2 linked regions of the Aureimonas sp. SA4125 genome follow. The protein of the gene in region 2 interacts with the protein of the main gene of each other region in a pairwise test. Links are inferred from orthologs where the notes say so. Each region holds a gene or a part of one and is shown on either strand. Other genes may lie near its edges.

Region 1 (16,929 bases), 2.7 Mb from region 2 along the record:
CGTAGGACGACATGATCTTGATGTCGGTGCGCCCGGCTTCGGCCACGGCACCGATCGCCGCTTCCGCCGTCGGGGCCGATCCCCAGATCACGTTCATCTCGGGATGCGCCTGCAGCGCATCCTGGATGAGCTGCAGCTGCACGGCGACGCCGCTGTCGCCGAACTTCTCGTCGAGGATCGTCACGTCCGGGTTCTTGGAAACCGCCGTCTTGAATCCTTCGTTGAAGGATTCGGCCCAGCCCGAGCCTGCCGGGCCCGGGAAGGTCACGACATTGGCCTTTTCGCCGGCCGGCAGCTGCGCGAGCAGGCCCTCGCCGGTCACCGCGCCCATGGCGACGAAGTCGACGGCATTGGCGGCGGGCGTCGCATTGGCCGGAATGGGGTTGGTGACGCCGACGACCGGAATGTTCTTGGCCGCGGCTTCCTTGAATTTCTGCTCGAGGCCCGCGCCCGAGATCGCGCCGACGATGATCGCGTCCGAACCGCTCGCCAGGCAGTCGTCGAACTGCGAGAGCTGCTTGGGCAGGTTCTCGTAGCCGCCGGCCTCGTAGAGCGTCATGTTGACGTTCATCGCCTCGGCCTGCTTGACGATGCCGTAGGCGACCGCGACCCAGAAGCTGTCCTTCATGTGCGGGAACAGAACGCACAGATTGTAGGGCTTCTCTGCCTTTTCCAGCGGCGTGTACTCGGCATCCACCGGCGTGCCGGAGGAGGAGTCGTAGATCTTCATCGGCCACCAGGCGGCGTCGGCGGCGAGACTGGGCGACACCGCACCGGCGACCATGCCGAGACAGGTGGCGGCAGCGAGGCTGTGGCGGAGGCGAGAGCGAAGAAACATGGCTGCAATCCTTCTTGCTTGAGGGGGAAGCGGACGGGAGGCGCGGGTTTGCGCCCCGTCCGACGGCACTGCTTCGCGCTGCCTACACGGCAGCCCAGTTGGCGACGGATCGCCGCTCGAAGGTCTCGCGGAACTGCCGCGTGGATTCGGGAAGAAGCTCGCCCGTGCCCCAGTCGAGGATCACCGCATGCTGGCGGATCGCGTCGAGCGCATCGATCTCGCCACGTCGGAATTGCGCCGCGACGCCTTCCGGATCGGTGCGGGCCCAGGCGACCCGCTTTTGGCGGATCTCGGCGCGCAGGGCCTCGGTCGCAGCCGAGTCGAGCGCGTAATCGCAGAGCTCGGGGTCGATGGCGCGGATGACGACGCCGTAGTCCTTGGCGGCGCGCTCGATCGAGACATAGTCGTCGATGACGTCTTCCAGGACATGCGCGGGATCGCGGTCGAGCGGGTCGCCGAATCCGCCGCCGCCGGCCGTCGGCCGCGAGAACACGTCGCCCTCGCCGATCTTGACGTCGGAGAAGATGGTGCCGAGCCGTTCCGTGTGCTCGGCGCCGGCCCGCTTCAGCGTCAGGCCGTGCGGGCTGGAGGGAAGCCCGCCTTCGATGCCCCAGACGATCGCGCATTCGCGGTCGCAGATGTAGGAGATCACGGTGTCCTCGGCCGCGAGCATCAGCGATGTCTTGCGCACGCCGACGCCGCCACGCCATTTGCCGGGACCGGCCGTATCGCGCAGGATCTCGCATTCGGTGGTGAGGATCGGGTTGGCGCGCTCCTGCCCCTCGACCGGCTGGGCCATCATGCCGGTGCCGAAGCAGGCGGTGGTGACGTTGGCGCCGTCCTTGCCGTTGCGCCCGCCCCAGCCGCCCGGCAGCCAGTCGTAGAACATGAAGATGGGCTTGTCGTCGCTGCGGGCGTCGCGCCCGCCGGTCAGGAGATATTCGAGGTTGAAGGCGCAGGCCAGCGCCCGTTCCGGCATCAGCTGCGACCACATCTCGTAGATCGAGTTCATGATCTTCTCGAACGGCATCAGGAAGCCGGTCACCGCCACCGGCCACTTCGCATCGACGATCGAGCCTTCCGGCGCGATGATCTCGAAGGCCCGGTAGAAGCCGGAATTCAGCGGCAGGTCGGGGAAGAAGGTCTTCATCCCGGCGGCGACGGCCGAAAACGTGGTGCCGAAGGCGGAGTTGTAGATCGTGCCGATCACCGGATGGCTGCCGGTGAAATCGTAGATCGCCTTGTCGCCCTTGATCGTCATCTTGATGCGGATCGGGATCATGCCTTCGCCGCCCGACGGGTCGCGGTCGATGAAGTCGACCGTCTCCCACTCGCCGTCCGGCAGCGCGGCGATGCGCTGGCGCACGGCGCGCTCGACATAGTCCTGCACCTCGGAAAGGCCGGTCTCGACCGTATCGCGGCCATACTTGCCGACGAGGCGCAGGATCTCGCGCTCGCAGACGGCCGTCGCCTCGGCCTGGGACTGGATGTCGCCGATGATCGACGCGGGATCGCGGGTGTTGGACGCGATCAGATTGGCCACGTCCTTGCGGAATACGCCCTTGTCGAACAGCCGAACCGGCGTGATGCGCAGGCCCTCGCGGAACATGTCCTTGGCCGAGACGTCGAAGGAGCCGGGCACGCTGCCGCCGACATCCGACCAGTGGCCGTTCGACTGGGAAAAGGCGATGATCTTGCCCTCGGAGAAGATCGGCCTGACCAGGCGCACGTCGGAGAAGTGGGTGCCGCCGGCATAGGGGTCGTTGATGGCGAAGACGTCGCCCTCGTGCATGTCGCCCTCGAAGGCGCGCATCACGTCCTTGCAGGTGAAATGCAGCGTGCCGACGTGGACGGCGATGTCCTGATTGCCTTGCGCGGCGCATTCTCCGTTGGCGTCATGCAGGCCGCTGGAGAAGTCGTGGTTGTAGATCACGAAGGAGTAGCAGGTCCGAAGGATCTGCTCGCCCATCTGGTCGACGCTGGTGATGAAGGAGTTCTTCAGGACCTCGAAGGTCACGGGATCGAGAGTCTGTTCGCTGGCCATGGGTGTCAGCCCTTCACGCGGATGATGAGGTTCAGATACTTGTCGACCTCGGCCCGGGCGCCGGGCGGCACGACCGTGGTGCTGTCGACCTGGTCGACGATCGCGGGACCCGCCAAGACGAAGCCGCAGGGAAGATCGTCGCGCTGGTAGACGGGCGTGTCGTGCGCCTGATTCTCGAACCAGACTTCCCGTCGACCGACCGGATCGGGAACCACCCCGGTCGGAGCGTGCACCGCCAGTTCCGCCTTCGGCACGACGCCGATCGCCTTGACGTTGACGCGGAAGAAGCTGACCGGCGCATCGTCGCGGCGGAAATTGTATTCGCGGTGGTGCTCGCGGTGGAAGTCGGCGACGAGGTCGGCGATCGAGCCGATCGGGCTCGGCGTCGAGACGGCGAGCGAGCGCCACTGGCCGCGATACATCATGTCGATCGTCCGCTGCAGCACGATGTCGCCCTCGGCGACGCCCTCGTGGATCAGCCGGTCCAGCGCCTCGCGCTCGATGCGGGCGAACTGCGCCTCGATGGTGGCGGGATCGGCCGCCTCGGCATCGACCATGCAGTTTTCGGAGAAATCGTGCTGCATGTCGACGAGGAGGCAGCCCAGCGCCGAGGTGACGCCGGGGTTCGGCGGCACGATCACCACCGGGATCGACAGTTCGCGGGCGACGTCGACGCCGTGCAGGGCGCCTGCCCCGCCGAAGGCAACGAGGGCGAAATCACGCGGATCATAGCCGCGGCTGATCGAGATCAGCCGCACGGCGTCGGACATGTTGGCATTGGCGACGCGCAGGATCGCATCGGCCGCCGCCTCGGTGGAGAGGGAGAAGCCCTTGGCGACGCCCTCCTCGACGGCGGTGCGGGCGAGCACCGGGTCGAGCGTCACCTTGCCGCCGGCAAGGCTGGTGCCGAGACGGCCGAGCGTGACATTGGCGTCGGTATTGGTCGGCTGCGCATTGCCGTTGCCGTAGCAGGCCGGCCCCGGGAACGCGCCGGCCGACTGCGGGCCATTGCGCAGCGAGCCTGCATCGTCCGTCCAGGCGAGCGAGCCACCGCCGGCGCCGATCGTCAGCACCTCGATCGACGAGAAGCGGATGGGATAGCCGAACTCGATGTACCAGTCCTTGGTCACCCGCGACTGGCCCTCATAGGCGAGCGAGACGTCGGTCGAGGTGCCGCCCATGTCGAGGCCGATCGAATTGGGATAGCCGCACAGACCGGCGATATGGCGGCTGGCGATGGCGCCGGCGGCAATGCCCGAGCCGGCGAGACGGGCGGCGAAATCCTTGACGCTCGCCGGTGTCATCACGCCGCCGCCGGTGTGCAGGAGGAGAAGATCGCGGGTGTAGCCCTCGGCGGCGAGACGGTCGCCAAGTCTTGTGGTGTAGCTGACGACGACCGGGCTCAGCGCGGCGTTGACGACGGTGGTCGAGAAGCGCTCGTGCTCGAAGATTTCCGGCAGCACCTGCGAGGAGATCGACACCGGCACGTCCGGCATCGCTTCGAGGAGGATCTCGCGCATGCGGCGCTCGTTCTCGCCGTTCAGATAGGCGTTCATGAAGCAGACGGCGATCGCCGCGACGCCGCGCTTCTTCAGGATGCGGGCGACGTCCCGTGCCTTCTCCTCGTCCAGCGCCTCGACCACATTGCCGGCGCTGTCGATGCGCTCGGGCACGGTCAGCCGGTCGCGGCGCGGAATGTAGGGTTTGACGACGTCCTTGTAGACGTCCCAGAGGTCTTCCTTGTTGGCGCGGCGGATCTCGATCACGTCGCGAAAGCCTTCCGTCGAGACCATGGCGGTGCGCGGCAGGCGGCGGGTGATCAGCGCGTTGGTCGCCACCGTCGTGCCGTGCGAGAACAGCGCCACCCTGGCCAGGTCGATGCCGGCCTTGGCCACGCCACCCATGATCCCGTCGATCGGATCGGGTGTGGAGGAGGTCTTCTCGATCCGGATGAAACCGGTGTCCTCGTCCATGATGCAGATGTCGGTGAAGGTGCCCCCGACATCGACGGCTACGCGAAGATTCTGCACGGTGAGCGTTTCCCTTTCCGGTCTCCTGGCGGTTGCGCGGGGTCTCCCGCCGCCCGGTCGCACGATGACGATCGCGTCCGGCCTCTGGCGGCAGCAGGATGGTGCCCGCGCTCTCGGGAGGGATTAAACGGCCTTTTCCGCTGCTTCTCTTGGTCCCCAGCGCATCAAACTTTGATCCTCTGTGCACTTCGGCACAAATTTTGGGCCGCGGTCCGTTCTGCCCGTTTACCAACCATGCAGTGCAGCATCGCGCGGCGTTGCCCTGTGCAGCGCAGGCACGCTCAGACGGGCTGGCTCGCCTCACGCGCGGCGGCGCGGACCTCGCTCGGCGTGCAGCCAAACCGCGCCCGGTAGCTGCGGCTGAACTGCGCCTGGTCGCCGAACCCCCAGTCATAGGCGATCTCAGCGATCGCCTTGCGGCAGTGCGGGTCCTTCAGCGCCGCGTCGCACATCAACAGCCGCCGGTTCCGGACATGCGCCGAAACCGTCGTTCCCTCGGCCTCGAACAGCTGGTGCAGATAGCGCAGCGAGATGCCGCAGCCGTCGGCGATGGCCTGCGGTGCCAAGTGCGGATCGCGCAGGTGGCTGCCAATGAAGTGCTCGGCGCGGTGAAGATGGGCGTTGCGCACCGAGGACGAGCGGCCGACGAGAACCCTCTGGTCGGCCTCGATCGCCATGGCCAGGAGATCGACGAGATGGCGTCCCATCCGCGCGCGCTCATCTGCCTCCATCTCGTCGAGCCGTGGCGCCGTGAGGCGCAGCATGTCGACGAACAGCGCGCCGACGCTGCGGCTGGCGTCGAACTGCAGCGTCGCCAGGCGCTCCGGTCGGGCGATGCGGGCGCGCAGAACGTCGCTCGGGATCTTCAGCACCCAGAGTGCGGCGCGCTCGCGGTGGCTGAAATCATAGGGCAGATGGCTGCGCTCTATCAGGAACTGGCCGGGACGGCACTGCACCTCCTTGCCGTCCTGGGCGAAGCGGATCTCCGCCACCTCCGGCACCGTGATGAGAAAGCTCTCTTCCCGTTCGTTCAGAAGGTGGCGCTCATGACGCCGGTAGAGGAGCCCATCGCATCGGTTGCGCGAGAGCGCGATCGACCCGAGCGTCCAGGCGTCGAGCGTGCCGTCGAACGCGCCGACCGACTGGAAGCGCAGATCGAGCGGGAAATAGGTCTGTGAGACGGCCTGCTGCCAAAACGCCTTGCTGCCGCCCTTGGGACTGCTGCTGGTCGAGAAGGTGGCTCGCATCGCACGCAACTCCTATCCCTGTGAACGGCCCTGCGGGCGGAACACCCCCAAGCGTTTTGTCCGAGCGAGGGGCGGGCCCTCGCCTTGTACGGCAACGCGCGTCAGCCAATTGCTTCCGACGCTGGCGGTCAACCGAACCAGGGGCGCAGGGCCGCGTTGACGGCGCGTGCCAGCTGATCGGCCCCCGGCGTATCGGAATGGATGCAGACCGTGTCGGCGCGCATCGGCAGGTCGCCGCCCTCGATGGTCGTCGCCAGGCCCTCACTCATCACCCGCACGGCCCGGCGCGCCGCTTCCGCGGCGTCCTTGGCGGCGTGCTGGCGGGTGATGATGAGCTTGCCCTCGGCGTCGTAGTCGAGGTCGGCATAGTATTCGGCGATGAAGGGGATCGTACGCCTGGTGTAGACGGTTTCCTGGAGCGTACCGGCCATGCCGAGCAGCGGCACGCCAAAAATCTCGGCGGCGTCGGCAATGGCTTCCGCCACCTCCTCGCTGCGGATGGCGGCGCCGTAGAGCGCCCCATGCGGCTTGATGTGGTTGAGCGGCATTCCCGCCTCGTCGAGAAAGGCCTTCAGCGCGCCGACCTGATAGACGATGCAGGCCGAGAGTTCGTCGCGGCCCATCTTCATCTCGCGCCGGCCAAAACCCTGCAGGTCGGGAAAGGACGGATGCGCCCCGACGGCGACGCCGTGCTCGCCGGCCAGCTTCACCGCGGCGCGCATGATCGAGGGGTCGGAGGCATGGAAGCCGCAGGCGACGTTGGCGATGTGGATATGCGGCATGATGGCGGCATCGTCGCCGCAACGGTAGAGGCTGAACCCCTCTCCCATGTCGCAATTGATGGTGACACCCATTCAGCACCTCGCTTCGCCGGTCCGGGATCGGCCGTTGGTGTCAAACGTGGATAACAGCGGGCCCGCCCGTCAAATCGTATTAAGCGGGCGACGACATCTGAAAATCCGATGGCCTTCGGACGAGCCCTTCGCTTTCCCCGGCCGCAACAGTGCGACTGACGCCGACGCCGGTCACGGCGAAGCGCATGAAGTTGCGGAACGCCTCGGTGGCGCTGCCTAGATCGGCCTCGCGGCTCCAGGCGAGGCCGACGTCCATGCTCGGCACCTCGTCCTCGATGATGCGCGTCTCGATCCGCTGGCCCTCCAAGGACCATGGCCGGTAAATCAGTTCCGACAGGACGGTGATCCCCATTCCGCCGGCCACCATCGACCGCACGGCCTCCACCGAGGAGGTGCGGAAGATGGTGCGCGGCTCGAGATCCGCGGCGCTCCAGTAGCGCATCGCCGTGTGTTTCGCCTCGTCGACCGTCAGCATGACATAGGGGTGCTGCGCGATGTCGGCGAGCCGCACCCGCTCGGCCGCGGTCAGGGGATGGCCCGGCGCGAGCCAGAGCCGGCGCGGCGACCGGGTGAGGATTTCGCTGGCGATCCGGGCCTCGTCGCGCAGGTTGGAGACCAGCAGCACCGCGATGTCGAGCACCCCGTCGGCCAGCGCCTGCTCCAGAACGTCGCGCGGCGCCTCGAACAGTTCCAGCGTGACGCCGGGAAAATTGGACTGGAACCGCATCTGGTGGCGCGGCAGGAAATAACCCGCAACGGTGTAGGTGACGCCGACGCGGACCTTGCCGGTGATGGCGCCGCCCGAGACATGCGGGCTGTGCACGGCCTCGGCGACCGCCGCCAGAATCTGCCGTCCCTGCGACAGGAAGCGGCTGCCCTCGAGCGTGACGGTGACGCCGGAGGGCGTGCGCTCCAGAAGCTTCGTGCCGAGCAGCGCCTCGAGCTGCTGGATGGCGGCGGTGACCGCCGACTGCGAAACATTCAGCGCGACCGCCGCCTGGCCGATCCGCCCGGCCTCGGCGGCGGCGACGAAATAGCGGATCTGCTTGAGCGAAACGGACATGGTGCGTCTCCCTGGCGAAGGGTCTGACCGCACCATATCGAATTTTCCGATGGCCTGGATTTTAATTTGCGATTTTACCGCCTGCCCGAGTTTTGCAAGTCTCTTCGGAGTGTCGACGCAACCAGGATCCGGCCCAGCATGACCGTCAAGACCATTCAGGCCCCCCTCCCGGGCACCTTCTACCGCTCGGCTTCGCCCGGCGAGCCCGTGTTCAAGACCGAGGGCGACGCCGTCGCGGTCGGCGACACGATCGGGCTGATCGAGGTGATGAAGTCCTTCACCCCGGTCGTCGCCGAAGAGGCCGGCACGCTGAAGGCCTTCCATGTCGACAACGAGGACGCGGTGATGGCGGGCCAGCCGCTCTACGACCTCGACGCCTGAGACGATGGCGATCTCCAAGGTCTTCGTCGCCAATCGCGGCGAGATCGCCGTCCGCATCATCCGCGCCGCCCGCGAGCTCGGCCTTGCCACCGTCCAGGCGGTGAGCGCGGTGGACGGCGCGATGCTGGCCGCCCGGCTCGCCGACGAGACGATGCCGGTCGGCCCGGCGCATGCGACGAAATCCTATCTGAACAAGGCGGTCATGGTGCAGGCTGCGATCGACAGCGGCTGCGATGCGGTGCATCCCGGCTACGGCTTTCTGTCGGAGAATGCCGAGTTCGCCGAGATGGTGGAGGCGGCCGGCCTCGTCTTCATCGGCCCGCGGCCGGAGACGATCCGCAAGATGGGCGACAAGGCCCGCGCCCGGCAGGAAGCGATGGAAGCCGGCGTGCCGACGGTACCGGGCAGCGACGGCGTGGTGGAGAGCGTCGAGGTGGCGATCCTCGCCGCCCGCGACATCGGCTACCCCGTGATGATCAAGGCTTCGGCCGGCGGCGGCGGGCGCGGCATCCGTGTCGCCCGCGACGAGACCGAGCTCGCGGCCCTGATCCCGCAGGCGAGCGGCGAGGCGAAGGCCGCCTTCGGCAACGGCGGGCTCTATCTCGAGCGCTTCATCGCCAAGGCGCGGCATGTCGAGGTGCAGATTCTGGGCGACGGCACCCGCGCCATCCACCTGTTCGAGCGCGAATGCTCGCTGCAGCGCCGCCGCCAGAAGGTCTGGGAGGAGGCTCCCGCCGCCTGCCTCAGGCCCGACCAGCGCGACGCGCTGTGCACATCGGCTGTGCGCCTCGCCGAGCGGGTCGGCTATCGCGGCGCCGGGACGCTCGAATATCTTTTCGACGAGACCACCGGCGAGTTCTTCTTCATCGAGATGAACACCCGCATCCAGGTCGAGCATCCCGTCACCGAGATGGTCACCGGCATCGACCTTGTTCGCTGGATGATCCGCATCGCCCATGGCGAGGCGCTGACGATCCGGCAGGAGGACGTGCACCTGCGCGGTCATGCCGTGGAGGCGCGGATCTGCGCCGAGGATCCGGCGCTCGACTTCCGCCCGGCCCCCGGCACCGTCATCGCGCTGGAAATTCCCGGCGGCATGGGCGTGCGCTTCGACACCCTCCTCTATCCCGGCTATGCCGTGCCGCCCTTCTACGATTCCCTCCTCGGCAAGCTCGTCGTCCATGACGAGACGCGCGACGCCGCCATCACCCGGATGGCCCGGGCCCTGACGGAGCTGCGCGTCGAGGGTCTGCCGACCACGACGCCGCTGCACGTGGCGCTGGCCGCCGATCCGCAGGTGCGGGCCGGGAATTTCCACACCCGCTGGCTGGAGGATTGGCTCACCGCCCATCCCCTCGGCTCTCCCTCATCTCCCGAAGCGGAAACCAGCCGATGACGACACGCTATTCCTTCGGCGGCGACGAGCACATCTTCGTCGAGGTGGACGAGGAAATGTCGCTCGAGGCCTTCTTCAAGAGCCTCTCGATGACCAATGCCGTGCGCGACAGCGGCATTGCCGGCATCACCGAGATCTGCCCGGCCAACGCCTCGTTCCAGATCAAGTTCGATCCCGACGTGATCGCGCCGGAGGCGCTGATGGAGAGGCTGAAGGACTTCGAAGCGGCGGCGGAGAGCGCGGACAAGACGATCGAGACCCGGATCATCGAGATCCCCGTCCTCTACAACGACCCCTGGACGCACGAGACCCTGATGCGGTTTCGCGAGCGGCATCAGGACCCGGACTCGACCGATCTTGAATATGGCGCCCGGATCAATGGCTACGACAGCGTCGAGGCATTCATATCGGCGCATGCGGGCGCGCCGTGGTTCGTCTCGATGGTCGGCTTCGTCGCCGGCCTGCCGTTCATCTACCAGCTGGTGGAGCGCTCGAAGCAGATCGAGGTGCCGAAATACCTGCGTCCCCGCACCGACACGCCAAAACTGACGGTCGGTCATGGCGGCTGCTTCGGCTGTATCTATTCGGTGCGCGGCGCCGGCGGCTACCAGATGTTCGGGGTGACGCCGATGCCGATCTACGATCCGAAGGGGGAGATCAGCTATCTCAAGGAGCTGATGATCTTCCGACCCGGCGACATCATCAAGTTCAAGCCGATCGACCGCGCCGCCTACGATGCCGCGGTGGAAGCCGTGGAGGCCGGCCGCTTCGAACCAAGGATCGTCCCCGTCCGCTTCTCCCTCGACGCCTTCACCGCCGATCCCGAAGGCACCAACGCCAAGCTCCTGGAGGCCCTGGATGGCTGATGTCAGCATGTTCGATGTCGTCAAGCCGGGCCTCGCCACGACGGTGCAGGACCTCGGCCGTCCCGGCTACTACCATCTCGGCCTGCCGATCTCCGGCGCGATGGACCGCTTCGCGCTGATCGCCGCCAACCGCCTCGTCGGCAACGAGGACGGGGCCGCCGGGCTCGAGGCGGTGTTCCTCGGGCCGGAGCTGCGTTTTGCCAGCGACGCGCTCGTCGCGGTCACCGGCGCCGACCTGCCGCCCAAGGTCGACGGCGTCGAGCAGCCCGGCTGGACAGCGTTCAAGGTCGCAGCGGGCCAGGTTCTGTCCTTCGGTTTCCTGAAGGGCGGCGCCCGCGCCTACATCGCCGTCGCCGGCGGCATCGACGTGCCGGCGGTGCTCGGATCGCGCTCGACCTACGCGCTCGGCGCGCTTGGCGGCTTCGAGGGACGTGCCCTGAAGGCGGGTGATCAGGTCAAGCTCGGCACGCCGACCGGACCGGGCCGCGAAGGCATTGCTCTCGCAGCGGACATCCGCCGCGCTGTCAGCGCGACGGGAACCACCGTGCGCGTCCTGCCAGGGCTCTACTGGCACCGCCTCACCGAGGGCGCGCAGGCGACCTTCTTCGAGGACAGCTGGAAGGTCGCGCCCGAGGCCGACCGCATCGGCTACCGCTTCCGCGGCGGCCAGAAGCTCGACTTCGTGCCGCGCGAGCAGCCCTTCGGCGCCGGCTCCGATCCCTCCAACATCGTCGACAGCTGCTATCCCTACGGCTCCATCCAGGTGCCGGGCGGCACCGAGCCGATCATCCTCCACCGCGACGCCGTCTCCGGCGGCGGATATTTCATGCTCGGCACGGTGATCTCGGCCGACATGGACCTGATCGGTCAGCTGCAGCCGCACCAGAGCGTGCGATTCGAATCCGTCGACATGGCGCAGGCGCTGGCGGCCCGCCAGGAAGAGAAGGCCCGGCTTTCCCGTCTCGAAACGGCGCTGGCGGACTGAGGCAGGGACGGGAGAGGCTCCAAAGGGAGGCCGACCATCCGCTTCGACATGGGCGAGGGTTTCAGCCTCCAAAACTTCGGCGACGACGAAAGAGCCATGCCTTTCGTGCCGCCATGATCCGGACTTGCGCCACCGTCCGCCCACACCGCCACAGCAGGTATCAGATGTCGAGATTGGCGACCTGGAGGGCGTTGTCCTGGATGAACTCGCGGCGGGGCTCGACCTCGTCGCCCATCAGGCGGGAGAACAGCAGGTCGGCTTCCGTCGCGTCCTGGATCCTGACCTGCAGGAGGGAGCGCACTTCCGGGTCGAGCGTCGTCTCCCACAGCTGCTCCGGATCCATCTCGCCGAGGCCCTTGTAGCGCTGCAGCGACAGGCCCTTGCGGCCGACCTCGAAGACGGCGTTCAGAAGTTCCAGCGGGCCGGAAATGCGGCGCTCGGTGTCCTTGCGCTTCAGCACCGGCGAGCCGGTATAGACCTCGCCGAGACGGGCCGAGAGCCGGTGAAGGGCAATGGCGTCGCCCGAATTGACGAGGGGCGCGTCGACATTGCGCACCTCGAGAACGCCGCGCACGGTGCGGGTGAAGCGGTAGCCCCCGCCGTCGACCTCGCCGGCCCAGGGACCGTCGCCTTCCTCGGCGATCTCGTCGAGCCGGCTGGCGATCGCGGCGACGATGGCGGTGGCCCTCTCCTTGTCGTCGGCGACGTCCGGATTGAGCGCGCCGGCAATCGCCGTCTGCTCGACGACGGCGCGGTCGTAGCGGCTGTGAAGACCCGACAGCACCGAGCGGACGGCGAGCGCATCGTCGACGGCGGCACGCAGATCGCGGCCGACGCGCACTTCGCCGCTGGAGAGCGTCAGCGTCGCATCCTCGAGGCCACCCTCGATCAGGTAGTTCTCCATCGCCTTCTCGTTCTTGAGATATTGCGACTGCTTGCCGCGCGTGACTTTGAACAGCGGCGGCTGGGCGATGTAGATGTAGCCGCGCTCGATCAGCGCCGGCATCTGCCGGAAGAAGAAGGTGAGGAGGAGGGTGCGGATATGGGCGCCGTCGACGTCGGCGTCCGTCATGATGATGATCTTGTGGTAGCGCGCCTTGTCGGCGTTGAACTCGTCCTTGCCGATCGAGGTGCCGAGCGCCGTGATCAGCGTGCCGACCTGGTCTGACGCCAGCATGCGGTCGAAGCGGGCGCGCTCGACGTTGAGGATCTTGCCGCGGAGCGGCAGGATCGCCTGGTTCTGGCGCGAGCGGGCTCCCTTGGCCGAGCCGCCGGCGGAATCACCCTCGACGATGAAGATTTCCGATTTTGCCGGATCGCGCTCCTGGCAGTCGGCGAGCTTGCCGGGGAGGGACGAGATGTCGAGCGCGCCCTTGCGCCGGGTCAGTTCGCGCGCCTTGCGCGCCGCCTCGCGGGCGGCCGCCGCCTCGACGACCTTGGCCATGACGACCTTGCCCTCGGCGGGGTGCTCCTCGAACCACTCCTTCAGCTTGTCGTTGACGAGGCTTTCCACCACCGGGCGAACCTCGGAGGAGACGAGCTTGTCCTTCGTCTGCGAAGAGAATTTCGGATCCGGCACCTTCACCGAGAGGACGCAGGTCAGCCCCTCGCGGCAGTCGTCGCCGGTCGGCTGGACCTTTTCGCGCTTCAAGGTGCCCGAGCTCTCGGCATAGCCCGTCACCTGCCGCGTCAGGCCGCCGCGAAAGCCCGCCATATGCGTGCCGCCGTCGCGCTGCGGGATGTTGTTGGTGAAGCAGAGGACCGTGTCCTGGTAGCTGTCGTTCCACCACATCGCGACCTCGACGACGATGCCGTCCTTCTCGCCGTGCAGCACGATCGGGTCCGATATCAGCGGCTTGCGGGCACGGTCGAGATAACGCACGAAGGCCTCGAGGCCGCCCTCGTAGAAGAGCTCGACGCGCTTTTCGTCGACGTGCCGGCGGTCGGTGAGAACGATCATCACGCCGGAATTCAGGAAGGCGAGTTCGCGCAGCCGGTGTTCCAGTGTCGCGATGTCGAACTCGACCTTGGTGAAGGTCTCCTGCGAGGGCTGGAACGTGATCTCGGTGCCGGTGTCGGTGCCCGCATCGCCCGTGGCGATCAGCGGCGAGTCCGGCACGCCGTGGGTGAAGCTCATCTCGAAGATCTGGCCCTTGCGGCGGATCTTCATCTTCAGCCAGGCCGACAGCGCGTTGACGACGGAGACGCCGACGCCGTGCAGGCCGCCCGAGACCTTGTAGGAGTTCTGATCGAATTTTCCGCCGGCATGCAGCTGGGTCATGATGACCTCGGCCGCCGAGACGCCTTCGCCGGTGTGGATGTCGGTCGGAATGCCGCGGCCATTGTCGGTCACGGTGCAGGAACCGTCCGGATTGAGCGTCACGGTGACGAGCGTCGCGTGCCCGCCCAGCGCCTCATCGATGGCATTGTCGACGACCTCGTAGACCATGTGGTGCAGGCCCGACCCGTCGTCGGTATCGCCGATATACATGCCCGGACGCTTGCGCACGGCGTCCAGTCCCTTCAGTACCTTGATCGAGTCGGCGCCATATTCGGCGGTGGCGCCGGTGTCGGCCTGGGTCGCGTCTGACATGAAATTCCCTGGGGCTCGGGCGAGCGCGCGTGTCTGCAGCGAATCGCCGATATGTGTCAGTTCAATATAGGGGGTCGGGTCCTCCAATCCAAGCGCGGTGGACGGTCCGGGGAGACATGGCCGACCCGGCGGCATGCAGGCTCAGCGATCCCGGCGGAACCGCCGGTTCGGCGTCTGGTTGCTGTGTCAGTTCACAGTCTCCGGGAGATCGTCATGCATCGCCTTGCTCCACTTCTCGTCCTGTCCCTTCTCGCTGGCTGTACCAGCGGCGGCACCGACGGCACGCGCTATCCCTCTGCCTCGCCGATCTACGGGGCGCGTGTTTCCGCCAATCCCGAGGCGCGCGGCAGCGAAGCCTTCTGCCGCACCTATGCCCGCCAGACCGCGGGGAACCAGTATGAAGGGAGCCGCGATTCGGGCGAAGGCTTCAGTTCGAACGCTGCGGCACGTCGCCAGGCGGAGCTGGCCGGCGAACGCGCCTACCGCCGCTGCCTTTCCGGTCGCCGCAACTGAATCGGCATTGTGTGCCGGCGCGGGGGGCAATGGGCGTGGTCCTGCCCATATCGGGGTGAGTTGAGAGGAAAACCCGCTTATGGATACCCGCCCCCTGCCGTTTCGTGCCCCGGCACCGATACCTCCGGAAAAGACGCTGAGCTTTGCCCGCTTCGTCTACACCGCCGCGCGCAACCCGCTGCGGATCTGGGCAGAGCGCGCCTATCGCGAGCCGCATGTCCGTTCCGACTGGCTGAAAACGCCGACCATCATCGTCAACGATCCCGCCGCGATCCGCTACCTCATGGTGGAGAATGCCGGCAACTACGTCATGCAGCCGCTGCGCCAGCGCATCCTGAGGCCCATGCTGCGCGACGGGTTGCTCACCGCCGAGGGCGAACTCTGGCGCCGGACCCGCCGGGCGCTCGCGCCGGTGTTCACGCCCAGGAACATCCAGGGGTTCGCGCCGATCATGCAGCGCCGGACGGCGCTCTTCGCCGAGAGGCTGGCGGCCTTGCCCGATGGACGCGCCGAGATCGCCCACCAGATGACGCTCCTCACCTACGACATCCTGCAGGCGACGCTTTTCACGGACGACATCGCCAGCCCACCGGAGGAGTTTGCCCGCTCCATGGAGGGCTTTCTCGGCCGGATGGGGCGGGTCGATCCGCTCGATCTCCTCGACGCGCCGGCCTTCCTGCCGCGCATCGCCCGGATCATGGCCGGACGCTCCCAGGCCTATTTCCGCAAGCTGATCGGGGCGACCATCGACCGCCGCCAGGCACTCGTCGCCAGCGACCCCGGCGCTGCCCCGCGCGATTTCCTGACGCTTCTGCTGGAGGCCGAGGGGCTCTCGCGGTCGGAGATCGAGGACAACATCATCACCTTCATCGGGGCCGGCCACGAGACCACGGCGCGGGCGCTCGGCTGGACGCTCTATCTCCTCAGCCAGGCGCCGGAGGAGCGGGCAAAGGTCGAGGCCGAGCTCGACGCGCTGCTGCCGGGGCTGGAGGGCGAACCCGCCGGCTGGGTCGACCGGCTGGTCTATACAAGGGCCGCCTTCGAGGAGGCGATGCGCCTCTATCCGCCGGCTCCCTCTCTGAACCGCACGGCGGTCGCAGACGACCGCTTCGGCGACCTCGAAATTCCCGCCGGCGCCTCGGTGCTGGTCCTGCCCTGGCTGGTCCACCGGCATGAGAGCCTGTGGAAGAACCCCGCCTGCTTCCTGCCGGAGCGCTTCCTGCCGGAGAGCCGGGCATCGATCGACCGCTACCAGTACCTGCCCTTCGGCATCGGCCCGCGCGTCTGCATCGGCCAGAGCTTTGCCATGCAGGAGGGCGTGATCCTGCTCGCCGAACTGATGCGGCACCTGCGTTTCGACTTCGTCGGGACGCGGCATCCTGTTCCGGTGCAGAAGATCACCGTCCAACCCGATCGGGGATTTCCGATGCGGGTATCCCGCAGATAGCCGCGTTTCTGCTGTGGCGCCCGCACAAGACCATCGCCGGCGTGGCGGGTGGGGCTGCGGGCACCCGGCTTCGGCAAGAAGCGCTCGCAGCGCGTCAGATCGACGGCGCGCCTTTGGGGGGCTCCACCGGCTCGTCGTCGACAAGGCCCTCGAACAGCGCCGTCGACAGGTAGCGTTCGGCAAAGGAGGGGATGATGACGACGATGTTCTTGCCCTCGTTCTCCGGCCGAAGACCGACCTTGATGGCGGCGGCGAGCGCGGCGCCGGACGAGATCCCGACCGGCACGCCCTCGAGCCGGGCGACGAGACGGGCATAGTCGAAGGCCGTGTCGTTGCCGACCGTCACCACTTCGTCGTAGATGCCGCGGTCGAGGATGGCGGGCGCAAAGCCTGCACCGATGCCCTGGATCTTGTGCGGTCCCGGCGTGCCGCCCGACAGGATGGGCGAGGCCTCCGGCTCGACGGCGATGATCTGGAGCTGGGGGTTGCGGGCCTTCAGGACCTGGCCGGCCCCGGTGATCGTGCCGCCGGTGCCGATGCCGGAAACGAAGATGTCGACCTTGCCGTCCGTATCGTTCCAGATTTCCTCGGCGGTCGTCACGCGGTGGATCTCGGGATTGGCGGCGTTCTCGAACTGCTGCGGGATGACGGCGTTCGGAATGCTCTTCTGGA
Region 2 (9,918 bases):
GCGCGCATGGAACAAATTGCCCAAGGTTTCGTTAATATCCCGAACCCGCGGAGAAGATGCATGCTGATTTTCGCCCTTGCCCTCGCCATGGCCGCCGGCCTGGTCTCCGCTACAGCAGTCGCGCTTCATAACGAGGCGGAGGCGTCGCGGATCAAAATTGCCGCGCGTCGGCACCGTCCGATCAACTAAACGTTCGGTCGAAGGGGGCGATCCTGACGCCCCGATACTTCGAAGCCGCCTCGCAAGGCGGCTTTTTTATTGCCGGTGCGTCTAGGATCGCCCGCGGTGGGCCAGCGCTAGACGCACCACCTCCGGTTACTCCTCGTTCGGCTCGGTCGGTGCTTCCCCGATCGGCTCATCCCCAGGGAGGGCCGCAGGTCCGGTATCGGGACCGTCGCCTTCCGCAACGCCGTCGGCATCTTCTGGGCCCTGGTCCGGGATGCGCTCGACCGAGACCACGCGCTCCCCTTCCGCCGTCTTGAAGATCGTCACGCCCTTGGTCGCGCGACCGGCGACGCGGATGCCCTCGACGGGCACGCGGATCAACTGGCCACGATCGGTGACGAGCAGGATCTGGTCGCCGGGCTCGACCGGGAAACCGGCGATCAGCGGGCCGATCTCGGCGGCGCGCGCCGTGTCGGTCGCCCGGATGCCCTTGCCGCCGCGACCGATGGTGCGGAAGTCGTAGGAGGAGGACCGCTTGCCATAGCCGAATTCGCTCAGCGTCAGCACGAACTCCTCATTGGCGCTGAGGAAGCCGTAGCGTTCGGGCGTCAGCGACACTTCCTCCGCCGTCTCCTCGACGATCTCCTCTTCGGCGCCTTCGACCGCCGCAGATTCGCCTTCGACGGCCCTGCGCATCTTCAGATATGTCGTGCGCTCGGCCGGCGTCGCATCGACATGGCGCAGGATCGCCATCGAGATCAGCTTGTCACCGTTCGGCAGCGCCATGCCGCGCACGCCGACCGAATTGCGGCCGGCAAAGACGCGCACATCGGTGACGGGGAAGCGAATGCAGAGGCCGGAATTGGCGGTCAGGAGGATGTCGTCGTCTTCCGAGCAAGTGGCGACGGCAAGGATCTCGTCGCCGGCATCGTCGAGCTTCATGGCGATCTTGCCGTTGCGGTTCACCTGGGTGAAGTCCGACAGCTTGTTGCGCCGGACGGTGCCGCGCGTGGTGGCGAAGACGACGTTCAGCTCGGCCGCCTGCGCCTCGTCGTTGGGCAGCGGCATGATCGAGGTGATCCGCTCTTCCTTCTCCAGCGGCAGGAGATTGATCAGCGCCTTGCCCTTGGACTGGGGCGTTGCCAGCGGCAGGCGCCAGACCTTTTCCTTATAGACGATGCCGCGCGAGGAGAAGAACAGGATCGGCGTGTGGGTGTTGGCGACGAACAGGCGCGTGACCGAATCCTCCTCGCCCTTCAGCGTCATGCCGGAGCGGCCCTTGCCGCCGCGGCGCTGCGCCCGGTAGGTGGCGAGCGGCACGCGCTTGATGTAGCCGCCATGGCTGACGGTGACGACCATGTCCTCGCGCGGGATCAGGTCTTCGTCGTCCATGTCGGCCGCGCCCTCGGTGAGCTCGGTCCGGCGCGGCGTGGCGAACTCGTCGCGGACTTCGCGCAGCTCGTCCTTGATGATGTCGCGGATGCGGGTGCGCGACGACAGGATGTCGAGGTATTCCTTGATCTCCTCGCCGATCTTGTTCAGCTCGTCGGCGATCTCGTCGCGGCCGAGCGCCGTCAGTCGCTGCAGGCGCAGATCGAGGATCGCGCGCGCCTGGATCTCCGACAGACGGTAGGTGCCCGCCTCGGAAATCCGATGGCGCGGATCGTCGATCAGTCGGATCAGCGGCGCGACATCCTTGGCCTCCCAGTGCCGCTCCATCAGCTGCTCGCGCGCCGTCTGCGGATCGGGCGCCTGGCGGATCAGCTTGATGATCTCGTCGATATTGGCGACGGCGATGGCAAGGCCTACCAGGACGTGAGCCCGTTCGCGCGCCTTGCGCAGGAGGAAGCGCGTGCGGCGATTGATCACCTCCTCGCGGAAGGCGACGAAGGCCTGCAGCATGTCGACCAGCGTCATCTGCTCGGGCTTGCCGCCGTTCAACGCCACCATGTTGGCGCCGAACGAGGTCTGCAGCGGCGTGAAGCGGTAGAGCTGGTTCAGGATGACGTCGGTGGTCGCGTCCCGCTTCAGCTCGACGACGACGCGGTAGCCCTCGCGGTCGCTCTCGTCGCGGATGTCCGAGATGCCCTCGATGCGCTTGTCGCGCACCAGCTCGGCCATCTTCTCGATCATCGAGGCCTTGTTCACCTGGTAGGGAACCTCGGTGACGATGATCGCCTCGCGCTCGCCGCGGATCTGCTCGATATGCACCTTGCCGCGCATCAGGATCGAACCGCGCCCGGTGGCATAGGCCGAGTAGATGCCGGCCTTGCCGAGCACCAGCGCGCCGGTCGGGAAGTCGGGACCGGGGATGAACTCCATCAGCTCGTCGAGCGTGATGGCCGGATTGTCGATCATCGCGATCGTGCCGTCGATGATCTCGCCGAGATTGTGCGGCGGGATGTTCGTCGCCATGCCGACGGCGATGCCGCCCGAGCCGTTGGCCAGAAGGTTCGGGAAACGGGCCGGCAGGACGACCGGCTCCATTTCGCGTCCGTCGTAGTTTTCCTGGAAGTTGACGGTTTCCTTGTCGATGTCGGCGAGCAGCGAGTCCGACACCTTCTGGAGCCGTGCCTCGGTGTAGCGCATGGCCGCCGGCGGATCGCCGTCGATCGAGCCGAAATTGCCCTGCCCGTTGATCAGCGGGGCGCGCAGCGACCAGGGCTGCGCCATGCGCACGAGGGCGTCGTAGATCGACAGATCGCCGTGCGGATGGAACTTGCCCATGACCTCGCCGACGACGCCGGCGGACTTGCGGAAAGGCCGGTTCCAGACGAGGCCCATCTCGTGCATGGCGTAGAGCACGCGCCGGTGCACCGGCTTCAGCCCGTCGCGCACGTCGGGCAGCGCGCGACTGACGATCACGCTCATCGCGTAGTCGAGATAGGACCGCTGCATTTCCTCGACGATGGAGATGGTATCGATGCCGCGCGGGCGCTCCGGAGGGATGATGTCGATCTCGTCGTCTGCCAAGCTGCTGTCCTGAATGATGGTCGGGAGTGACGCTGTATATAGCCCTTCGCGCCCGCTTTGGGCAAATCGCAAACAGCCGAAAAACCCCAAAATTCCACAGCTTTTCCAAATGGTTATGATAATCGGCAAAGAAAATGAAGGTGCTGGTGGGTCGCGCCGCCCGTTTTTGGGCTCTTCGGCGCTCGATTCGGACGGTTTCGGCCCTGGCGCGGATCTTTCCTGATCCTTCGACGCTGTGTCGGCGCATCGAAAAGAGCATGGCGTGCGTCAGCGCTCATCCTGGCAGCACACGGCGCTGTCCCCTGACGCCAGCGCATGACGCGTGCCGAAACCCTGCCGCCGCGGCATTGAGCCCGGCCCTTCGATGCTGCTAAAGCGGTGGCTGGACATTTCGGGACCGGCGTCATGATCGAACTTCTCGTCAACGGCTTCGTGACGCTGTTCGTCATCCTCGACCCGCTTGGTCTCCTGCCCCTCTTCCTGACGCTGACGCGGGGCGCCTCTGCGGCGAAGCGGCGCCGGATCGCGCTGAAGGCGAGCCTCATCGCCGCGGGCATCCTTCTCGTCTTCGCCCTCTTCGGCCTCGCCATCCTGTCCGGTCTCGGCATCACGCTCGGTGCCTTCCGCGTCGCCGGCGGCCTGTTCCTGTTCTGGATCGGCTTCGAGCTCGTCTTCGAAAAGCGCAAGGAGCGGCATGAGCGGAGCGCCACCATCGCCGTCGAGGATCGTGACGAGGGCGAGGAGGACGTGGCCGCCTTTCCCCTCGCCATTCCGCTGATCGCGGGGCCCGGCGCGATCTCGGCGACGATCCTTCTGTCGGGCTCGCTGCCGACGCTGGCCGGCCAGACCGGGCTCGTGCTCGTCATCGTCGCCGCGCTCGGGATCAATTTCGGCATTCTGGCGTTGGCGCACCGCGTCGATCACTTTCTCGGACGCACCGGGCGCGCGATCATCTCGCGCCTGCTCGGCGTGCTGCTGGCGGCCCTGGCCGTCCAGTTCGTCGCCGACGGGGCGGCCGAACTGGCCCGGACGACGCAAGCGACGACCCCATCATCCGCTCCCGAAGCCGCGGGGGCTCCAAGCGGATGAACCGGCCAAACGGATGGACTTGCATGACCGCACAACACTCCAAGGACGGCGGCAGCAAGACTGTCATCGCCGCCCTCGCCGCCAATCTCGGCATCGCCGTGACGAAATTCGGCGCGGCGTTCTACACGGGTTCCTCGAGCATGCTGGCGGAAGGCATCCATTCGCTCGTCGACACCGCGAACCAGGGCTTTCTCCTTCTCGGCATCAGCCGCGCAAAGAAACCCGCCGATGCCGAGCATCCTTTCGGCCATGGCGTCGAGATCTATTTCTGGTCCTTTATCGTGGCCATCCTGATTTTTGCGCTCGGGGCCGGCTTTTCCATCTACGAGGGCGTCCAGCGGCTGATGGAGCCGAGCCATGCCGTCGAGGCGCCGCTGGTTGCGCTTGGCGTGCTTGCCGCGTCGCTGGCGATGGAGGGCTATTCCCTCTCGGTGGCCTTCGGCGAGTTCAGCGCGATGCGCGATCCTTCTGCCACCAACGGCTTCTTTGCCGACGTCAGGGCGATGAAGGATCCGACGATTTTCGTCGTCCTTTTCGAGGATACGGCCGCCTGCATCGGCATTCTCATCGCCGCGGCGGGGATTGCGGCTGCCTGGATCACGGGCATAGCGGAGTTCGACGCCATCGGCTCGATCGTCATCGGCGTGGTCCTGGCCGTCACCGCGGTCTTGCTCGTCAGCGAGACGAAGGGGCTCCTGATCGGCGAGGCCGCCTCGCCTGCCATGGTCGAGACCATCAGGGACCGCGTGTCGCAACGCCCCGAGATCGTTTCCGTCAACGAGATCCGCACGCTCCATCTCGGGCCCCGCGACGTGCTCCTGACCATGAGCTGCGATTTCCAGGACGACATTCTCTCGCAGGATATCGAGGCCGCGGTGAGCGACATCGAACAGCGGGTGAAACATGCCTTCCCGATCGTCCGACGACTCTACATCGAGGTGCAATCGAAAGATGCCCACCGGCGAGCCCTCGCCGACGAGGAGGCTCTCGCCTGAGTCAGGTTCTGCGGGGCGCTGGGGTCGCAATCAGTGAACCCCGCCCCCATCTGCGGCCGACCTGCAATACGAAAGGCGTTTGACATGAAAATTCTGATGGTTCTGACCTCGCACGACAAACTGGGCGAAACCGGCAAGAAGACCGGCTTCTGGCTCGAGGAACTCGCAGCCCCCTACTACGTGCTGAAGGATGCCGGCGCCGAGATCACCCTGGCGTCGCCCCTCGGCGGACAGCCGCCGCTTGACCCGAGCAGCGCCGACGAAAGCGCCCTGACCGACGCTACCAGAAGGTTTGACGCCGACGCCGACGCCAAGGCGCAACTCGCCACGACCCACAAACTCGCAGATGTCGACGTGCAGGCATTCGACGCCGTCTTCTATCCCGGCGGCCATGGTCCGCTCTGGGATCTGGCGAACAGCGCGACCTCGCGGACCCTCATCGAGGCGGCGATCGCCGCGGGCAAGCCCGTCGCCCTCGTCTGCCACGCCCCCGGAATCTTGCGCGACGTCACCAAGGCGGATGGCACGCCCCTGGTCAGCGGCAAGAAGGTGACCGGCTTTGCCAACAGCGAAGAGGCGGCCGTCGGCCTCACCGACATCGTGCCCTTCCTCGTCGAGGACATGCTGAAGGAACGCGGCGGCACCTATTCCAAGACAGATGATTGGGGTGTGCACGTCCTCACCGACGGTCTGCTGATCACCGGCCAGAACCCGGCGTCATCGGGACCCGCGGCCGAGGAACTGCTCAAGGCGCTTGGCTAAAGCATGGTCCCGAAAGCTGGCTGTCCGGCTTTCGGAAAAGATCACGCGTGGACCAGGACCTAAAGCGGTCCACAGAAAAGCCCGGTGATCGCGAGCGATCACCGGGCAGCTGGCCTCAGCCAAATCTCTGCCGGCCGGCGTTCAATCCGTGAAGCTGAAATCCGAGATCTCGCAGACGTTCACGCCCTGCTTCACCGCCGAGGCGCCGTCGCTGAAGGTCGCCTTGAAGTCGAACTTGCAGTAGCCGCTGCCGTCGTCGATCGTCACGTCGAATGCCTGACCGACCTCGAGAACGTCGACGCCCAGAATGTCCTCTTCCCACTCGCTCGTGCCGGTGTTGGAAGCATAGAACTCGATCATCGGCGTGCTGGAATTGTTGGTGACCGTGACCGTGCGGTCGAGAGCAAGGGCCGCACCGGCGCAGAGCGACAGGGCCGCCACGGCGACCAGGAGGCTGGTCGTCGACAGAAGACGCGACATGCAGGAATTCCTTTCCAGGGAAAGCGCGACGGAATCGTCGGCACGTCGAGATGTACTGGAAAACAGTTCACTCGACACGAGGGGAAGGTTCGTCCTGCAAAGTATTTCTACGGCAGGTGCCGCAGGGCGAGACCGGTCGGCCCGAAAGCCACTTACGGTTGCGCCGGCCACGTGTTCTTCCTATCTGGTCGTCCGGCTGAAAATCCAGTTCAGACTGTCACGCCAGTCGATCATCCGGATGGGTGTCCCGTGGTTGCCGGCCTCGAACGATACGAAACGGACGGGATATTTTTCCGCGCGCAGCGCGGTATAGACGGCCTTGGCGCTGTCCCAGGCAAACACCTTGTCGCGCGTGCCGTGCGCCAGAAGAAGCGGGATGCGGCGGGTCCCGGCAGCTTTGCGCAGGGACGCAAGCTTTGACGGCGGCGTGTTGGCGCTGAGCATCACCAGTCCGTCGATCGCATCGATGACGCCGGCGTCGCCTGCGAGGTCCCAGCAGAACTCGCCGCCCATCGAGGCGCAGGCGAGAACGATCGTGGCCGCCGGGTGATCCCGCCGATGCGTTTCGAGGAGCGTTCCGATCCTGGTGCGGTCCACGCTCCCGAAGCCGCCCGCATCGGCCGTGAGATAGAGGCCGCCGGAGCGAAGCATCAGGTTTTTCAGCCGGTTGAAATTGCCGCCGAAGGTGCGGTCGTTCATGCCCAGCCGTCGGTCGCCGTTCCGGCCGTGGATGAAGAGGACGATGCTGCCGGGCGACTTTGTGTCGCCGACGGTCACGATCTTCAATGGCCCGGCCGGTGTCGATACGACGGACTCTTCCTGGCGCGCGAGCGGCGCAAGGTCGACATAGGAGGGCTTCACCCGTCGCTCCGGGATCTCGTCGCGGCCGTTGATGTCGCGAAGCTCGGAGTAGTCGACGTCGATGAGGTCGCCGTCGTCGCTGATGGCGGTCAGCGGCGGATAGGCGAAGAGCGCGTCCTTGAAAGGTGCAAGCTGCGCCGGCGCGGCAGGCGCTTGGTCCGCCAGAAACGCCAGTGCGGCGAAGGCGAGGACGGCGCGGGAGAGAAGCATTACGGCCATGCCGGTTTCCTTGCCGAAACTGGCGCGACGCGCAAGCCACGCAGGGGTCGAAAACTGTTGGTAGTTGCTGTCTGCGCCGCCTTTTGAGCGCTGCCGGGTTGAAGAACATTTCGTGAAAGTATAGTCCATTGCCGTGATACCTCATCCCGCCAAGGGCTCGGAAACAAGGCAGCTTGCAGCGCATCATGAGCGATGATCTCTTCTCCGGAGGCGCGGCCGCCAAGGTGCGCACTGTCAGGTCCCCGGCCCGGCCAAAGGCGGTCGACGCGCTGTCGGCGGCGAAGGCTGCGGCGCCGGGATCGGCGGAGGCGAGCTACACCGCGGCCGACATCGAGGTGCTGGAGGGCCTGGAGCCGGTGCGCCGTCGGCCCGGCATGTATATCGGCGGAACCGATGAGAAGGCGATGCACCACCTCTTCGCCGAGGTGATCGACAACGCCATGGACGAGGCCGTCGCCGGCCACGCGAATTTCATCGAGGTCTCGCTGGAGGCCGACGGCTATCTCGCCGTCACCGACAACGGCCGCGGCATCCCGGTCGACCCGCATCCGAAATACACCAACCGCTCGGCGCTGGAGGTCATCATGACCACGCTGCATGCCGGCGGAAAGTTCGATTCAAAGGTCTACGAGACCTCCGGCGGGCTGCACGGCGTCGGCGTCTCGGTCGTCAACGCATTGTCGTCGCGGCTCGAAGTGGAAGTCGCGCGCAACCGCAAGCTCTACCGCCAGGTCTACGAGCGCGGTCATGCCGTCGGTCCGCTGGAGGAAGTCGGCGAGGTCCACAATCGCCGCGGCACGAAGGTGCGCTTCCTGCCGGACACGCAGATCTTCGGCGCGAACGCCGCCTTCGACCCGGCGCGTCTCCTGCAGATGGCGCGGTCCAAGGCCTATCTCTTCGGCGGCGTCGAAATCCGCTGGGCCTGCGATCCCGCGCTCCTGCCCGCCGACGGCAAGACGCCGGCGCGCGCGACATTCCACTTTCCCGGCGGCCTCAAGGACTATCTCGAAGGCTCTCTCGGTGACGAGCAGCGCGTCACCAGCCAGACCTTTGCCGGCCGGACCGAGAAGGTCTCCGGCCACGGCGCGGTCGAATGGGCTGTCAGCTGGACGGGCGGCGACGGTTTCGTCCGCTCCTACTGCAACACCATCCCGACGCCTGAAGGCGGCACGCACGAAGCCGGCCTGCGTTCGGTCCTGACGCGCGGGCTGAAGGCGTTTGCGGAAGTCTCCGGCAACAAGAAGGCCGCCGCCGTCATCGCCGACGACGTGATGATCTCGGCCTCGGCCATGCTGTCGATCTTCATCCGCGAGCCGGAATTCGTCGGGCAGACCAAGGACCGCCTTGCCACCGCCGAGGCGCAGCGCATCGTCGAGAGCTCGATCCGCGACAGCTTCGACATCTGGCTCGCCTCCTCGCCGCAGGATGCGGCAAGGCTGATCGACTGGGTTGTCGACCGCGCCGACGAGCGGCTGCGGCGGCGCCAGGAAAAGGAAGTCAACCGCAAGAGCGCGACGCGCAAGCTCCGCCTGCCCGGCAAGCTCGCCGACTGCTCGCAGAGCGGCGCGGCAGGCGCGGAACTCTTCATCGTCGAAGGCGATTCCGCTGGCGGCTCGGCCAAGCAGGCGCGGGACCGCGCCCGCCAGGCGATCCTGCCGCTGCGCGGCAAGATCCTCAATGTCGCCAGCGCCGGTCGCGAAAAGCTCAGCGCCAACCAGCAGATCTCCGATCTCATCCAGGCGCTCGGCTGTGGCACCCGCGCGCGCTACCGCGAAGAAGACCTGCGCTATGAGCGCGTGATCATCATGACCGACGCCGATGTCGACGGCGCCCATATCGCCTCGCTGCTCATCACCTTCTTCTACCAGGAAATGCACGACCTCATCCGCCAGGGCCACCTCTTCCTCGCCGTTCCGCCGCTGTACCGGCTCGCGCAGGGCGGGAAAGTGGCCTATGCCCGCGACGACAAGGACCGCGAACGGCTGATGGCGCGGGAGTTCAAGGGCAAGGGCAAGGTCGAGGTCAGCCGCTTCAAGGGTCTTGGCGAAATGCTGCCCTCGCAGCTGAAGGAAACGACGATGGATCCGAGGAAGCGCACGCTCCTGCAGGTGGCCATCGACGAGACGCCGGAATCGGGAACCGCCGGGGCGGTCGACGCGCTGATGGGCAACCGGCCCGATGCCCGCTTCCGCTTCATCCAGGATCGGGCGGCCTTCGCTGTCGATCTCGACGTGTGATGCCGGCTTCCGCAGGCTCTACGACAACAGGCAAGGGAACGACACGATGACGACCCGCACAGCTCTTCTCGCCGGCATCGCGGCCGCAGCGCTTGGCCTGCAGCCGCTCACCGCCTGGTCGCAGGCCGAAACCCCGG

What was found.
Region 1: the proteins of gyrA (region 2) and gyrB interact in binary tests that used the Escherichia coli proteins (3 or more experiments, as listed by UniProt). The link is inferred for Aureimonas sp. SA4125 from one-to-one orthologs.

The regions. Positions count from the first base shown.
Region 1 is NZ_AP025032.1:4,941,010-4,957,938, forward strand. What follows is about bases 11,582-14,644. They hold gyrB (DNA topoisomerase (ATP-hydrolyzing) subunit B), read right to left. Parts: upstream 14,298-14,644; coding sequence 11,865-14,297; downstream 11,582-11,864. Other genes in these bases: Sa4125_RS23405 (biotin-dependent carboxyltransferase family protein), read left to right, coding at 11,582-11,704; Sa4125_RS23415 (hypothetical protein), read left to right, coding at 14,511-14,644. In the rest of the region: TMAO reductase system periplasmic protein TorT, read right to left, coding at 1-838; Sa4125_RS23365 (hydantoinase B/oxoprolinase family protein), read right to left, coding at 921-2,882; Sa4125_RS23370 (hydantoinase/oxoprolinase family protein), read right to left, coding at 2,888-4,912; Sa4125_RS23375 (helix-turn-helix domain-containing protein), read right to left, coding at 5,194-6,159; 5-oxoprolinase subunit PxpA, read right to left, coding at 6,288-7,013; Sa4125_RS23385 (LysR family transcriptional regulator), read right to left, coding at 7,093-8,076; Sa4125_RS23390 (acetyl-CoA carboxylase), read left to right, coding at 8,215-8,457; Sa4125_RS23395 (acetyl-CoA carboxylase biotin carboxylase subunit), read left to right, coding at 8,462-9,853; Sa4125_RS23400 (carboxyltransferase domain-containing protein), read left to right, coding at 9,850-10,719; more of Sa4125_RS23405, read left to right, coding at 10,712-11,581; more of Sa4125_RS23415, read left to right, coding at 14,645-14,810; Sa4125_RS23420 (cytochrome P450), read left to right, coding at 14,890-16,257; cysK (cysteine synthase A), read right to left, coding at 16,352-16,929. UniProt on the Escherichia coli protein: DNA gyrase negatively supercoils closed circular double-stranded DNA in an ATP-dependent manner to maintain chromosomes in an underwound state.
Region 2 is NZ_AP025032.1:2,230,010-2,239,927, reverse strand. What follows is about bases 116-3,480. They hold gyrA (DNA gyrase subunit A), read right to left. Parts: upstream 3,139-3,480; coding sequence 316-3,138; downstream 116-315. Other genes in these bases: Sa4125_RS24180 (hypothetical protein), read left to right, coding at 116-189. Also shown: more of Sa4125_RS24180, read left to right, coding at 61-115; Sa4125_RS10355 (MarC family protein), read left to right, coding at 3,544-4,227; Sa4125_RS10350 (cation diffusion facilitator family transporter), read left to right, coding at 4,251-5,222; Sa4125_RS10345 (type 1 glutamine amidotransferase domain-containing protein), read left to right, coding at 5,307-5,984; Sa4125_RS10340 (hypothetical protein), read right to left, coding at 6,126-6,464; Sa4125_RS10335 (alpha/beta hydrolase), read right to left, coding at 6,645-7,544; parE (DNA topoisomerase IV subunit B), read left to right, coding at 7,730-9,781; Sa4125_RS10325 (hypothetical protein), read left to right, coding at 9,828-9,918. UniProt on the Escherichia coli protein: A type II topoisomerase that negatively supercoils closed circular double-stranded (ds) DNA in an ATP-dependent manner to maintain chromosomes in an underwound state.